2 regions of the Paenibacillus segetis genome follow, and region 2 is predicted to be linked to the other one. Evidence: riboswitches for the same ligand, from Rfam matches in the RefSeq annotation. Region 2 holds a riboswitch; the other holds the start of a gene.
What was found. A riboswitch is a leader RNA that binds a small molecule or an ion and turns the genes downstream of it on or off. The one in region 2 is predicted to bind cyclic di-AMP.
Positions count from the first base shown of each region.

Region 1: another riboswitch for cyclic di-AMP. It lies ahead of IEW05_RS12000 (DUF4218 domain-containing protein); the one in region 2 lies ahead of IEW05_RS22015 (CAP domain-containing protein).

Region 1 is NZ_BMFT01000001.1:2,577,996-2,586,375, forward strand. It holds gene kdpA (potassium-transporting ATPase subunit KdpA) at 1-886, opposite strand, end outside; gene kdpF (K(+)-transporting ATPase subunit F) at 963-1,040, opposite strand; gene IEW05_RS12000 (DUF4218 domain-containing protein) at 1,162-1,581, opposite strand; cyclic di-AMP (ydaO/yuaA leader) riboswitch at 1,785-1,972, opposite strand; cyclic di-AMP (ydaO/yuaA leader) riboswitch at 2,375-2,541, shown strand; gene IEW05_RS12005 (hypothetical protein) at 2,770-3,201, shown strand; gene IEW05_RS12010 (ABC transporter ATP-binding protein) at 3,256-3,927, opposite strand; gene IEW05_RS12015 (ABC transporter permease) at 3,924-5,042, opposite strand; gene IEW05_RS12020 (sensor histidine kinase) at 5,149-6,528, opposite strand; gene IEW05_RS12025 (response regulator transcription factor) at 6,525-7,202, opposite strand; gene IEW05_RS12030 (prephenate dehydrogenase) at 7,604-8,380, opposite strand, start outside.
Region 2 is NZ_BMFT01000004.1:243,284-251,663, forward strand. It holds gene IEW05_RS22005 (AraC family transcriptional regulator) at 1-302, shown strand, start outside; gene IEW05_RS22010 (peptidase) at 414-1,646, opposite strand; cyclic di-AMP (ydaO/yuaA leader) riboswitch at 1,881-2,012, shown strand; gene IEW05_RS22015 (CAP domain-containing protein) at 2,019-2,852, shown strand; gene IEW05_RS22020 (LacI family DNA-binding transcriptional regulator) at 3,047-4,057, shown strand; gene IEW05_RS22025 (carbohydrate ABC transporter permease) at 4,712-5,602, shown strand; gene IEW05_RS22030 (carbohydrate ABC transporter permease) at 5,602-6,507, shown strand; gene IEW05_RS22035 (ABC transporter substrate-binding protein) at 6,572-7,939, shown strand; gene IEW05_RS22040 (LacI family DNA-binding transcriptional regulator) at 8,039-8,380, shown strand, end outside.

The sequences.
Region 1 (8,380 bases), on a different contig from region 2:
ATGAGAGAAACAGGACAAACAACGTCATCATGGCGGAGAAAATTACCCAACCTTGACGTTTGTTCTTAGCGAACAGACCAAACATATATGGGAGGGATGCTGGTAGCACCCACATCGATAACATTTCCAACACGTTAGTGAGCGGGTTCGGATTCTCAAATGGATGCGACGAATTAGCACCAAAGAAACCTCCACCGTTCGTACCCAAATGCTTAATGGATTCCAGTGAAGCAACAGGGCCGATGGCAATTTGCTGGGTTTGCCCCTCGAGCGTAGTGACCTCGAGCGTCGACTTCAGTGTCTGTGGTACATGTAATGCAACCAGTGTTAGAGTAACTAGCAACGCTAATGGAATGAACACACGGATATGTGCTTTAACGAAATCCTCGAAGAAGTTACCCACCGACTTTTGACCGGTAATCCCTCTAACAAAAGCGACTGCAACCGCAAATCCGCTAGCCGCCGAGGTGAACATCATCATCGTAATAACTGCCATTTGCGAGAAATAGGAAAGCCCTGTTTCCCCGCTATAATGCTGCAGATTCGTATTAGTCATAAAGCTGATTACCGTATTAAAGCTAAGTGTCTGCTCCATATCCCCAATTCCGTTAGGGTTAAGCGGGAGCCCCCGCTGTAATCTAAGGAATATATAACTGAAAGCCACTAGAACGATATTCGTCAAAATAAAGCTTATCGCATATTTCTTCCAGGACATTCGGTCCCGTTTTTTTAAGCCAATCAAGGCATAAATGCCTTTTTCAATTCGAGCAAACCCTTTGTCCGTACGATTCGGTTCATTGGAGAACACATGATATAAATAAGTACCCATTGGTTTAACCAGCAGCATTAGGATTACGATAACAGCTACAATTTGCAAAATGCCCATGAATGACTGACCCTCCTTAAATTAGGCCTAAATTGCCTAAATTTTTATGCTTTTACTAGAATAATGCGATATGAAATTAAAATTTCTCCGGATAGATCAGGGCATATACTAGATACATGAACAATAGAACGGTAACAGCTATGATCAGAATCACAAATCATTCCTCCCTATCCTGAACTACACCTTCGCACCAGTGCATAAATCCATAGAACAAACCATAAATCACGACTAATGCAGCCACCATATACAGATCCATCATGGTCTTTTCAGTCCTTTCAATTGTCTAGCTGTGCGGATTTGTCTGCCAAAAAAGACACATCCCCGCTGTGTGAATATATGACATATTTCGCCCCGAGCCCTTTATAGACTAATCTTGGATTTAAAGATGTTGTAATAACAAAAATCGGTTTTCTCGTCCAAGTACGACACATTTGAATATATCGGCAACATAATGTTAGGCTACTTTCGAACAAATACACTTTGCCCACCGGAAAAGATGGTTGAATCCAAGTGTTCTGATGATTTGTATCCACCAATACAAAACGCTCAATGCCCAATTCTTCTAGCCGATTTTTTCCTGCCTGATTGTTAGTTAACCCCGCAACCTTAATCCCTTTGAATTTCAATAATTTAATGAAAAGTTCTCCTGCTTTTGTTGGTGCCCACACAAGTACATATTCATTTTGATCCGCCATATCTATCTTTTCCCCTTCTCAAGTACATAAGGAGGCAACGAAAATCTCCGAACGATCTTGTGACCATCGTCATTTTCGGACACAGTCTGAATATAGCTGCATCGCGTCATTAGACGTTACCTTTACATCCATTTTTCATAAAAAGGTACAGTAAAGAGCCACAGAGGAAATCCTCTGTGACTCTACATGGGGTCACATTGCACTCATCCTCTCTCCATACGCTTACGAGGTTAGCTGTCGGATTCGGGCAGTGAGAGTTGCCCTACCTGTATAAATGCAAATTGCCTCACATTCTACAGGATTCACCCCATAACTGACTTCCGACTCTCACATCGGTAGTCAATTGTTGGTTCCCCCGCTTTCCTTAACGGAAATTAAGCGGATCAAATATTCAGTTATGTTATGGAAACAGGTGTAATCATACTCTCTAAGCAGATTTCTTGTAAAATGCGTTCCTTGGCAAAAAAAAGCAAAATCGAAACCAAATACATATTGGATAACGCTTACTTACTATCTAATCTCTTTATATCTCTTGTTTTCACAGTTCTAAGGCATTTATCGAATAAACCTCAATTATTGTGATTACTACTTTTCAGGAGTGAAAAATTAGCTATCTGCATATCAGAAGTAAAGAAATCAAGAAACCGAGCTTGAGGAAGATAGAAGCCTTGTATAAGGCCACAAATGTGCTTTTAGTCACTTTTTCTTCTGTTGCTGACCGAATTTGGCTTAACTACGGCCAATAAGATATCTTTTGTTTTTTACAAGGGAATCAAGAAATAGTATCATTCTGATGAAACACACGCTGAATTCCTGCAACCGCGGGAAACGGGGGAACCATCAGGCCGAGCTGGCCTACTTGGGGTGAATCCGACGGAGAATGATTAGTTCTCATGAGGTAGGGCGACTCTCACGGCCCGAATCCGACAGCTAACCTCGTAAGCCATAGAGAGAGACCCTTGATTTGCCACGCATTTGCGCCAGGCTTATTTGTACCTGAATCCGCAAACTGCAGCAGAGGTCCTCCTCTGTCTGCGGTTTTTTTGTTACTCCAAATGAACGAGCATACTTCTCGTTGCTATAAGTTAACAATCAACCTGTTATTTTGGAAAGGAATATAAGATGATGACTACTCATTTGATTAACAAACACCCATTCAACAATAGGAAATATGTCCATTACGTAAAAATGTACGCAGATTCTCTATACGCCCTTAGTTATTTGTTGTTGGAGGACAACACAGCTGCAGAACAAGTAACTACAAATACCTTCCTGGAGCTCTGTGAACCTTTTGCTCAAGATAATTGGGATCCTAAAACATTTTCATTACATGCTTATCAAAGCTGTATTCGTCAATGCACTGAACGGGTGGTAGATGTAGATAGACAGCTTCTTTCTCCTGATACTCCAACGTTGGACGAAAAAGCACTGGAATTTCTATGGTATGGATTGAAGCTTCCACTTATCGAAATATCAGTCATTCTTAGTAACAGTATTCCTACATTAAAGGAACAGCTCATCATGATACGTGAACGGGCAAGAGTTAAAGCAAGTACGATGCAGGTCCTGCCACGTAAAAATCTTGATCAAATAAGACTTGTCAACCTTGCGCAAAAGTAAAAGGGTATCCCCTAAGCCATTTACATGACTTAAGGAATACCCTTGATCAAACTTTTATACTAACACGCCATCCTTCAAGTGTAACACACGATCACACCACTCCAACATTCGTTCGTCATGTGTGACCATGACAGCAGATTTACCTTCTGCCTTCACTTCATCAGCTATCATTTGCACCACTTGTCTACCCCGCTTAAAATCCAAACTTGCTGTTGGCTCATCGGCGAGTAGAATCGCTGGATTGTTCATCCATGCCCGTGCGATCGCCACACGTTGTTTCTCCCCACCAGATAACTTCTCAGGATAATAATTGCGACGGTCCCATATATCCAGCCGTTTCAGCAACTGAGCCGCCCGATCTTTCGCTTCCTTGGCGTGCATCCCCGTTAGACTAGCAACGTATAACAGTTGTTCCTGCACTTTTAAATACGGAAGTAAATTGGCACTTTGAAACATAAATCCAATTTTGTGCAAGCGGATCGATGTAAGTTCCTGTTTACTCTTTCCCGTCAGTGATTCTCCGTCTAGAACAATCTCTCCGCTTGTTGGACTCAGCAACGCCCCTGCGGTTGATAGGAATGTACTTTTACCCGATCCGGATGGACCAAGAACCGCGATAAATTCTCCTTCATTAACCTCAAGATTTAGTTGATTAAGGATAGAGACGTTTAAATCCCCATCACCAAAAGTCTTTGTGACTTGATTCATGATTAGTTTTGCACTCATGCTCCAACCCTCCCAATAGCTTCTAATGCATCTACTTTAGCAACCTGAGTTACTGATATCAGTGATCCTAATAAAGACATACCCACAAATAGACCACTTGTAGATAAAGCTGTAGATAGATTCATCTGGAATGGCATGGACTCAGGAAGGACTGAATTAACACCCCAAGTCAACAATAGACTTAAACTTAAACTTATAATGGATAAAATAAGTACTTGTCCAACAACACTTCTTGCCAAGTATGCCGTCTTGGTTCCCATCGCTTTTAGAATACCAAACTGACTTGTCTTTTGAATCGTTATAACATAGAAGAAGACCGCAAGTACCAAAGCACCGATCACATAGAGGAAGGCAATCATCATCAAGAGTGATTTTTGCTCTTCTGCGTATCCCGGAATATTTGAAATAGCTTGCTTCTGGGTAACCACTTCCATTGAGCTAAGTTCATCAGATAGCTGCGTTACTTGATCAGATGTAACATTTAAAGCGATCGCATTGAATAATGAAGATTTAAGTACCTCAGGGTCCATAGACATCTTCGCCTTCATCGCCTGCCAGTCATGAATATTCATATATACAACCGGAGTATGACTATAAGACTGATTGTCAACAAAGCCTGTAACGGTCAATGTCATACCTGTCATTTGATCCTTAATGGTACTGCCAATTTTCAAGCCCGACTCGACCAACGTAGAATCTACAACGACATTGCCATTTTCTTCATTAGTGACTTTTTCCCCTTCCACAACTTTCGGTGAAAGTGCCCCCGCCATATCTACTGCAAAGAAAGTAACATCACTTTTCGAATCAAGGTCATCAACTGTGATGGTACTCATTTGCATGGCAATAGGTGTCGCCTTCTCTTCTCCCACCAACGAACGGACCTTATTCAAATCATCTTCGCCCAGTTGAGAACGTCTGAACTTTTGCTCCGCATCCCCCTGTAATACGAAATGATTATTTGGCATGCTTTGGATAGCTGAAATATTAGCGTCTGCTAACCCCTTCGCAAGTCCGGTTACGAACAGAACAAGAAAAGAGACTAATAACATAATAACTACAATAAAAATGTATCTAACCTTCGAGTGGCGCATTTCTCTTAATGCTAAGAACATTCAATTTCCCTCCTTATCTCTATGTCATTAGTTTAGGAGGGAATGATGAACGGAATATGAATAACAAATTACAATTTACAAATTACAAATTACGATGACTTTTGAATTACCTTTTATAAGGTAAAATGACCTTAAAGATGGTCCCTTCCCCTACCTTGCTTGTGACTTGAATACTCCCTTTATGAACTTTAACAATTTTTTGCACAATGGATAACCCAAGCCCTGTACCGTTAGTTTCACGGGTGCGCACCCGATCCGCTTTATAGAATCGATCAAAAATGTTCGGCAAGTCCTCTTCTGCAATGCCCTCACCTGTATCAGATACGGAAATGATGCATTGCTCCCCTTGAACCTCTGCTGAAATCGTTACCTTACCGCCTGCTGGTGTATGTTTGATTGCATTCGTTATAAGATTCATCCATACCTGATGTACTAAATCTTCATCCGCATAAAGATATATATCTGGCACACTTAATTTCAGAAATAATTCTTTATCCGTAAGCTTCCACTCCATAATTTGAGCGACTTGACGAATCTGCGTACGTAAATTAAATCTCTTCACATGCAATGCATTAGAATCATAATCCAATGTCGATAAAGTGAGTAATTGTTTGCTGAGTAACGATAAACGTCTGCTCTCCTCCTCTATGATCGAAAGGTAATGGACCCTTTGGTCCTGTGCTATAGAATGATCCTTTAGGGTTGTAGCAAAACCCTGAATTGAGGTGAGTGGAGATTCAATTTCATGCGACACGTTAGCAACAAACTCCTGTCTCGCCCTTTCAGTCCGCTCTAGTTCTTGACTCATAATTGTAAAGTGTTCCGCTAATTGCCCTATCTCATCACGTCTGCGTGTTTGCACTTTCAGGTTATACTTCCCCTTGGCAATATCTTGGGTAGCTTTAGTAAGACGTGTAATCGGTCTAACGATATGAAGTGTGCTAATCATCAAGAAGAGCAAACTGAATAATACTGCCGCTCCTAACAAAAGCGCGAAGAACACCCTGAGTTCACCAAACTGTACATTCGCATCAGGACGCATAAACATGGCATAAGTTCTATTATCGATCTGAACAGGTACACCTATCGCATTTTCTATTTCACTATCAAAAAAACCTGTAATAAACAAATTCGCTTTATACTCAGCAACGCCATGAAATATATTTCCGTCCAATACATGCTGTAATTGCTCTTGTTTCAAATTATAGCTTTTAAAGGGATTACCGAAAAAGCGCTCGTCCCCCTTATTATCGGTTAAATATATTCGATATCCTAACGAAGCAGCATTACTGAGATATTCATCGATAGAATTAGGATGCTCTTCACTGAATTTCTGAAGATTTAAGGCCATTTGCGTTAATTTATCATCATTTTGAGGTTTGATCTTTACATGATAATAGCCATTCGATAACAAAAATCCGAGCAGAAAGCTCACCACGATCATGGAGCAAAAAAGAATACACATCCGTGCATATAACGACTTCATGTATTCACCAGCTCCATTTTGTATCCAACACCTCTAACGGTACGAATAATGAAGCTGTCCTCGTAATCTGCGAATCTTCCCCGCAATCTTTTGATGTGTACATCCACCGTACGTTCATCACCTTCATAATCAAATCCCCACACCAGCTCAATCAATTCACTTCTTGAAAATAACCGACCAGGAAACTGAGCTAATTGAGCCAGTAATTCGAACTCTTTGGCAGGGAGTAATAGAATATCTTTACCGTCTGTAACTTCATAATTTTTACGATCGATCACAAGCTCTTTCAACCTGATTTTGTCTTCAAAAGCGACGGAATATCGGCGAAATAAAGCTCGAATCCTGAATAACAACTCATCAGGTTCAAAAGGTTTGGTTAAGTAGTCATCTGTTCCACGCAAATACCCTTGTTCCTTATCACTTAGTTGCTGCCGTGCCGTCAGTAAAATAATCGGAATATCGTAATTTTCGCGAATATATTGGCAGAGCTCCAAGCCATCGATATGTGGCATCATCACATCAAGAATGGCCAGATCAACCGTGGTCTCTTTCATTTTATCTATAGCTTCTTTACCATCCTTCGCTTCCAGGACAAAATAACCTTCATTCGTTAATACATGTCTTAATAAGGTACGAATATGTGGATCATCGTCTGCAATTAATAAATTTTTCACCTGGTCCAACTCCTAACAAACTATATATTCCTGACACGTAATATCACTGTTCTTTAGTTTAACTTATATCTCTACATTTTCAAAAGCTAATTCGCACCTGTTAAATTTTCAATCAAAGTGTAAGCGATGATTATATGACTTTATATAAAGCTGGATTATTCTCCGCAGAAGAGCTTTATCGGATTCGATTACAAGGATTAGCTTCTATTCGAAAATAGGACAAAAAAAAGACCACTTCTTCGCGAAGTGGTCACCGCTTATTTAGAGCGGTAATTATTGGATAGGAGTGGAGAGAAACCATACTGTAGTTCTATTATATTGTATACGTTTTCATTCTGTCAACACATTTTTATTAGCGCTTACATTCCTTGATACAAGGCCATTTCTGGCCTTGTATCTATTTACATATGAACCGTATATCCAAGAGTCTGAAGATGCTCTTTGGCCCTCTCCATCTCGCCTTCATTTCTGAAGGATAGACGCATAACACCAGGTACATCTTCCCGGCTCTCAATGATCTGAATGTTACTTAGGTTAATCTTACGAACACCCAGTTCGGTTGCAATTTGGCCGATAATACCAGGATGGTCAGGAACATCAATATAAATATCAAAGAGCGATGTTATAGCACCCTTACGTCGTTCAGGAAGTTCACTGCGGAACAGATTTGCTTTTTCAAACGCCTTTTCGATTCCAGGACCATCCATTCCTTCTAGCATAGAGATAAATCCGCCAACTTCCTGATTCCAATCTCGCAGTAATGATAACAACACATCACGGTTACTAAGAAGAATATCCCGCCAAATGATGGGATCACTTGAGGCGATACGAGTAATATCCCGGAACCCCCCCGCAGCTAACATACGGTAAAGTTCATTGTTCTCGTTGTAATCGCGAACCTGATTAACTAAGGCTACCGCGATAATATGTGGTAAATGGCTAATAGCGCCAACGATTTCGTCGTGAAGCATCGGCTCGACTCTGACGATTTGTGCTCTTGTATACGTCAGTAGTTGCTCCAACCGAACATAAGCCTCTTCAGGTACTTCTGGAGACGGTGTTAATACGTAGAAGGCATTCTCAAATAACAATGAAGTAGCAGCATCTACGCCAGAACGCTCTGAACCAGCCATTGGATGGCCGCCGATGAAATGGACACCGGGATGGGAGAAACCTTG
Region 2 (8,380 bases):
TTAGGCATTATCTGGAATCAAATGCAACGAGTAGTATTGAACTAGAGCAGATTGCCAAGCATGTGGGATTGAGTGTATCAAGAACAATGGGGGTATTTAAGCAAGAGTATGGAGTTTCAATCCTGCAATATGTTCATAAGTTGCGTTTATCCTATGCATTGGACTTGATGAAATCAAGTACCATGACATTGGAACACATTGCTGAGGTTGCTGGGTTTGGTAGCTATACTTATTTTAATCGGATATTCCGTGCGAACTATACCGTCACTCCAGGGACTTACCGGAAAGGATTAAACGATTAGTTGGTAGCTCTTAACATTTAGACAAATAAGAAGAGTCACCTCGAAGGGTGCTCTTCTTATTTGTGTTGTTTCTATCATAGAAGGCTAGAATTACTACACACAGTTCGGTAATTACTTAGGCGCAACTACACTGTCATCCTGTGTAATCAATACAATTTTAGCATTAGTGATACCTGGCAATGACCGGGTCATGATTGGTGAATGGTAAGCGACAACTTTCATGCCTGCTTTCAATTCGTTATCTCCACCAAATAGGGAGATGACTTTGGTATCTTCTGTGATGTTCAGAATTACATCATTGTTAATAGATTTGTCAGAGCCAACATTTACATAGACTTGGTCTTTGGATTGATTCTCCGATGCCATAATTGTGCCTTCGACTTTAATGGAGTCGGATTCTTTAACCACGATTTTATTCGCATGGGTTTGACCTGGGAAGCTTAGGGCCATCGCTGGACCGTAGAAAGCCTCTATAGCAATATCAGCTTTCAATGCATCTGCAGTTAATGATGTACCTTCTTCGTTGACGATTTGAGTTGTTTCATCAACCGACAGGATAACATAATCTACGCCACCTTGCTCCATCGGGCTGCCGACAAGGGTAATTCTGTTATTCTCTACATTTGTAATGATACCGTCCGTACCTGGCGCCTCCTCTTGAACCGACTCTTCTACTTCAGTATTCACCACGACATAGTTTGTTGTGGATTGTGGTGGAAGACTCATTGTAACAGCAGGACCATAGAATGCTTTTACACTCATACCAACTTGGATATCACTTGCATTGATCGCCTTGCCGTTTTGGTCCAAGATTACAGCCTTGTTAGCAAAATGCAATACAATCGTATCTTCGTATGAATTGTAAATATCTTTACCTGTTACGACAATCCCATTTTCTTTCACTTCGGATACCTTGCCGTCAATTGCTGTGAAACTTTGGTCTTGAACAATAAGTGTTAGGGCAGTTCCACGTGCTGGAATACTCTTTGTAATGTTCGGGCCATAGAATGCTTTAACAACCTTTTTCTCATCGATAATTGTTTGTAAAGCTACTCTTTTGCCTTTAGAATCTATAATTTTTGTATCTTTGGTGATAGATAGAATCATCTCACTTTGATCGGTTGGAGCAAGACCACGACCAGTTACGGTAATGAATTTCCCTGTTTTATCGTTCACAAAATTTGTGATTTGGCCCATGGTACCAGGAACAACTTTAACTTGATTAAGAATGGTTCCTCCATGATTCGTTGTTGCAGGTGGTACATCCTGTGCACTTGCCGCGAGCGGCATAGCTGCCAACGTTAAAATGGATGCTGTTGCTAATACTTTATACATTTTGTTCATTTGTCATACCTCCATTATTTGTGTTGATATTGCACCTTAGTTGTTTGGAATGTTGATCTAAACCTAAGCCTAAATGGGCTTGCTTACATAGTCCTAGACGGTGAAGTCTCGAAAAATGTTGCGATTTTAATGAAGATTTTCAAATTTTCATATATTTTCTATGGCTATATGTGTATGAATTTACATTAATTTTGAAGTGATATGAGTAGGGATCCATGTTACCATGTGAACGTACCAAAAATCAGGCCGAAGCTCATATGAGCGCGGGGGAACCACCAATTGGGGTGAAGTCGCAAGTATGCGATAAGGGGATCCACCTTGACCCGAACCCGTCAGCTAACCTCGTAGGCTACAAAGGGAGAGATTTACTATATGAGAAATACAGTTAGAAATATTGTGATTACAGGAGCACTTGTATTAGCGCCTGTCTTAGCGGCTAGTCCTACTATGGCTGCTGCGCAGAATGATGCAACTCAAGCCCCTAATCAAAAAATGATCAATTTTAATACATGTGGCTCTAACTTCTATACGATACTGCAGGGAGGAGAACTGAATCAGCAAAGTTTGTCCGACCTATTGAAGAAGTTAGGTCTCGATATAAAACTTCCAACTGTTACAGTGCCTGATGCTAATGTTCCAGATAATAGTAAACCTGAATCTAGCAAACCTGAGTCTAGTAAACCAGAAACAAATAAGCCAGAGACCAATAAACCAGAAGTAAACAAACCAGAAACAAACAAACCAGAAACAAACAAACCAGAGACAAACAAACCAGAGACCAATAAACCAAGCCAACCACCTGTAAATAACGGATCAGATAATACGGATAAAGGTGACAAGGATAGTTTTGCTGCGCAAGTGGTTAATCTAGTGAATCAAGAACGTGCCAAAGCAGGACTTCAACCCTTGAAATCCGATGCTGCGCTTACTAATGTAGCCATGATCAAAGCAAAAGATATGTACAACAACAATTACTTTGACCATAATTCACCTACTTTAGGTTCTCCATTTGATCTAATGACATCACAAGGTATTCAATACCGTACTGCTGGTGAGAACATTGCCAAAGGGCAACGTACACCAGAAGAAGTGATGAATGCTTGGATGAATAGTGCTGGACACCGTCAGAACATCCTAAGTGCAAACTATACAACTATAGGTGTTGCTTACTACAATGGTGTATGGGTACAAGAATTTATTGGATAATACGAGTTTAAAGATAGAAGTCTGCAGTTAACTCTGCAGGCTTTTTTTATTACGATATAGTAGAAGCGAAATGATGATATCGTTCCCTTTCGTATAAAACTGGATATATAGAGTAAATCCTTACTCTACATGTGAAAAATCACTCAAAATGTGGTATGTTTAAGTTAAATTGCGTTAAACAGGAGCGGTTTGTCATGAGAGTTAGTATTTTCGATGTAGCCAAGAAATCGGGGCTATCGGTCGTTACGGTATCTAGAGTGCTCAATAATGCGACTTCCGTACGTGAGAAGAATAGAGAAAAAGTGTTGCAGGCCATGAAGGATTTGGATTATCGTCCGAATGCGTCTGCTCGAAGCCTAGCAAGCGGTAAAACCGGCATCATTGGGCTTATATTGAACACCTTACATGATACTGCTCTCGATGCGGTAGTTACAGAAATCAACGACTGTTTAGCGGAGCATGATTATTTCTTGGCACTTTCGATTTCGAAGGATGAAGATATGTTCTACCGTTCTATGTTTCAGGAAGATCGAGTGGACGGAGTCATCCTATTGTCACCGACAAATTCTGACGTATATATAATGGAGCTTAAGAAGCGGAAAATCCCGTTTGTTATTCTTGATAATCAGCAGCGTAATCCTTCGGTGCCTTCGGTCATCGTCAATAATTACAAAGGCGGTTACGATGCGACGAAGCATCTGATAGATCTTGGACATACTCAAATTGCACACATTAGTGGGCCTGAATCTCTCCTTAGTAGTCGAGAACGGGAGCGGGGCTTCATTGCTGCGCTCGAAGAGGCAGGACTGCAACCGTTTGGTATTGAACAAGGAACGTTTAGTATTACTTCTGGTTACCAGATTGCGAAGCGGTGGATTGATTCAGGTCAATTACCCACAGCTGTATTTGCTGCTGATGACTTCATTGCATTTGGCATCATAGATGCATTTAAGAATGAAGGTATACGTATTCCTCAAGATGTTTCGGTCGTTGGATTTGATGACCAATCTTATTCCGAAGAATTCCATCCAGCTCTAACAACGGTTCGTCAACCGGTTGAGAAAATCGGGAGACAAGGAGTGAAGATGCTACTGAAATTGATCAAGGAACCGCCTAAACGAAATGTAATTTCGGAGTTTGATCCAAAGCTGATTGTTAGAGAATCTACGGGTGCGCCTCGACGCTCCGATGAATTAAACATATAAGTATCAAATTCAATATTAAGTGGAATTAGATAAAAGAAAACAAGGCCTCTAGGGTTACTGCTTTTGTAGTAATCATGGAGGCTTTATTTTTATGAGTTAAAAATGGAGTTGCACCATAGGGGGATGTTAGAGAATATTTAGAGAATATTACCCCATAAAGTTTAATCGCTTTAATTTAATCTGATATAACAGACAGGATTTTCGACAAACATCCAAGGGTTCATTGAATGAATAAGCGGGTCGTAGAGAAGGTTGTCTAAAGACGTATTTAAAGATAAGGGAGATAATTTAAATGTTATATAAACTAACACAATAAATTAAATAAAACAAGATATAATTCAGATCGAAAAATCATATCCCTCAAATATATAACACTAAATGTTACATACATGTTATATGAACATAATGTAAACCCTTACTTTATTCTATTCGATATCTACGGTAAACTTTGTGATTAATTTTTCAAATAGGTAACATAGGGGATGAAGCGGTTACAAATGGGTTTTGAGTAGATAAATTCACTTAATTTAAAAAAGTATTGTCAAATGACACGAATATGATTATTATTATCTCATAGCATATAAAGTTAAAGCCCTTTAACTTTATGATTAACTTTAGAGCATTGCAAAATACAAAAGGGGAGGGATTGTAAGGATGAAATTATCTGAATCCAAACGCGAGAATTTCTATTTCTACCTATTTATCGCGCCATGGTTAATCGGATTTTTAGTCTTTGCGTTATATCCAATTTTATCATCGCTGTATTATAGTTTTACGGATTACGACATTATCAGTAAGCCAACTTTTGTCGGCTTGGATAACTTTAGAGAGCTGTTCCAAGATGAGTTATTCTACAAATCGATTGTAGTAACGTTGAAGTACACTTTCATAAGTGTTCCTCTAGGACTATTCCTTTCTCTAATCTTTGCAATGCTCATTAATATGAAAATTCCAGCACGTGGTTTCTTCCGTACCGCAATGTACTTTCCAAGTATGATTTCCGGCGTTTCGATGTCACTATTGTGGTTCTGGATCTTTAATCCTGAAGCAGGGATTTTCAACTACATTCTTTCATTGTTTGGAGTGAAGGGACCGGCATGGTTCTTAGATGAAAAGTTTGCAATGTGGGCCTTGATCATCATGACCTTCTGGGGTGTAGGTGGCGGGATGATTATCTTCTTGGCTGGCTTGCAGGGCGTTCCGGCAAGTTTGCTTGAGGCAGCTAGATTGGATGGAGCAAGTAAATGGAAGACATTCTGGAGCGTAACGTTCCCGATGATTTCTCCAGTATTTTTATTCCAATTGATTATGGCGGTCATTGAGTCGTTCCAGGTATTTACGCAAGCTTACGTTATGACACAGGGTGGTCCAAACTATTCAACACGATTCTATGTATTTAACGTTTACGTAAGCGCATTCAAGGATTTCCGGCTCGGGTATGCCTCTGCGATGGCTTGGTTACTGTTGGTTGCCATACTTATCGTAACAGTGATCATTATGAAATCATCGAATCGATTCGTCTACTATGAGGGGGGACGGGATTAATGAGTAACGCCGTGATTGAGAAAAATCCGCATGTCACCATTGACCCTGCAAAAATAAAAGGTGATTCCAAGCGAAAAATGACGATTGGCGAGATTATCGCATTTATTCTACTGATTTGCATTACCTTTACGATGATCTTTCCAGTGATATTCATGGTATCTACGGCACTTAAGACGTCGAAGGAAATGCTACAATTTCCACCTACGATTATTCCGAATGTATTCGCGTGGGAGAACTTTAAGACACTTTTCACGAACGATGAAATTAAATTCGGTATCCTTTATAAGAACAGTATCATTGTCGCAGTAGTTTCTGTTATCGGTACGGTCTTTTCATCCGCACTGGTGGCATATGGGTTCTCAAGATATCGGGCTAAAGGTAAGAAAATCATGTTCATGCTGATGATTTCTACTATGATGCTCCCATATCCAGCGGTTATGATACCGCAATTCATCCTCTTCTCTAACTTGGGCTGGATGAACACCTTCTTGCCTTTGATCGTACCGACTTTCCTGGGCTCAGCTTATCAAATCTTCCTGCTAAGACAATTCTTCATGTCATTGCCGAATGAATTGTATGATTCCGGTAAAATCGATGGCTGTAGCGAATTCCGTTTGTTCTGGAAAATAGCAATCCCGCTTTCGGGTCCTGCATTAGCTACCGTTGCTATCTTCACCTTTATCTGGACATGGAATGACTTGCTAGGACCTGTATTGTACTTAAGCTCTCAAGAAAAATTCACTCTACCTGTTGGTTTGGCCGCTATGATGTCATCCAAGTTCCGGATTGCTCCTTACAACTTGCTAATGTGTGCATCGATCATGACGACTTTGCCAATTATAGCGATCTTTGCTTCAGCGCAGAAACACTTTACTGAGGGAATTGTTCTTACCGGTATTAAGTAATTGATCACATGCAATACGCTCAATTATTTGATATATACAAACTTTTTTAAAGGGGGATATTTGAATGAAACAAGCTAAGAAAAAGTTGCTCTTACTTCCAAGTCTGATTCTAGTATTCGTATTGATCTTGTCTGCTTGTGGTGGTAATAGTAAAGGAAGTTCCGGTGACGGGGATAAAGGTTCTGGTCCAGTAACTATTACGTACTATACGATCGACTCTCCGGATAGAACTTATGTAGAGAAACTAATCCCTGACTTTGAAAGCACGCATCCTAACATTAAAGTAAAGGTAGAGAAGGCCCCTTACGAACAATTCGACTCCAAACTTCAAGCGAACGTTGCAGCCAAGAATGCACCTGACCTTACATCTCACTTTGGCTATGGCGGTTTCGCAGAGTATTACAATAAAGGTTTGTTATCTGATTTGACAGATATTATGAAAGAAGATGGCTTTAAAGCATCTGATTATGGAATTCAAGATGAGTTGATGGACATCTATAAAGTTGATGGTAAAACTTATGGTATTCCTTTTAGTAACTACGTTACTATCATGCTATATAACAAAGATATGTTTGATAAAGCAGGCGTGCCATATCCAACTTCTGATTATGAAGATAAAACCTGGACGTTCGACAAGATGGTTGAAGTGGCGGATAAGCTAACTGTTCGTGATGATGATCTTGAAAAATCACAATATGGCGTTGATTTCGGTTGGGGCGAGTTCGATATGAGACCGGCGTATCTTGGAGTGAAAGTATATTCTGATGACACATGGACAAACGGCGGCAAACCAAGCGAAACGTATTTTGATTCTCCAGAAGCGATTGCAGCTTACGAGAAATTTATGGGCTTGATTTGGGATAAGAAAGTCTCCCCTCCTCCTGCTTGGTCTAAATCTGTATCAGGTCAATTCGGAGATCCGTTCTTGTCTGGCAAAATCGGAATGAGTATCGTAGGTTCATGGGGATTGGCTAGCCAAGATCAATACAATTTTAAAGTTGGTGTAGCAGCTGTTCCTTACAGCGGCACGGATGCTCCAAGAAGCGTACTATATGTTGACCCATTATTCGTATTGAAGGATTCCAAACATCCAAAAGAAGCTTATGAATTCATTAAATTCCTAATCTCCAAAGATGTTCAAGAGAAATCGATTGAATTGAGCGGTGGTACACCTCCAATTAACGATCAAGCTAAAGATAAATATTACAACAGCTTCGCAGGTGTTGATCCTAAAGAAATTAAGAATGTATATGATGGAGCAAACAAATACGGCGTTGAATCTTTCAACCATCTAGTAGCAAACTACTCGCAAATTAATGAATTGTTCATTAATGAGTTTGCGGCTGCTCAGAATAACACCAAACCTGTTCCAGAAGTTATGCAAGGAATTCAAAAGAAATTAGATAAACTGTTAGAACGTGTAAACAAATAAGATAAGGCAACCGAAGTGCGATATGGTGGGGGGAGTGGAGGAATCCCTTCCCCTCATTTGTACTCTCACTTAATGATTGCTTTTAGGAGCGACAACAAGGTGAAAGTGAGCATTTTTGATGTAGCCAAGAGATCGGGTTTGTCGGTTGTTACTGTTTCTCGCGTCTTGAATAATTCGACCAGTGTACGAGAAAAGAATCGGTTAAAAGTTTTGGAGGCTATGAAAGAGCTGGATTATCACCCGAATGCAGCCGCTCGCAGTTTGGCGAGAGGGGAGACAAGAATTATCGGGTTGATTGTCACGACGCTCAAAGACTCCTTTTTAGATGAGATTGTGAGAGAGATCACGATCGCAGCTGCTGCCCAAGGGTATTTTGTTGCGTTATCTGTTTCCTCTGACTCACAAGATAAAGGACATTATTTATTTCAGGAAGACCGTGTA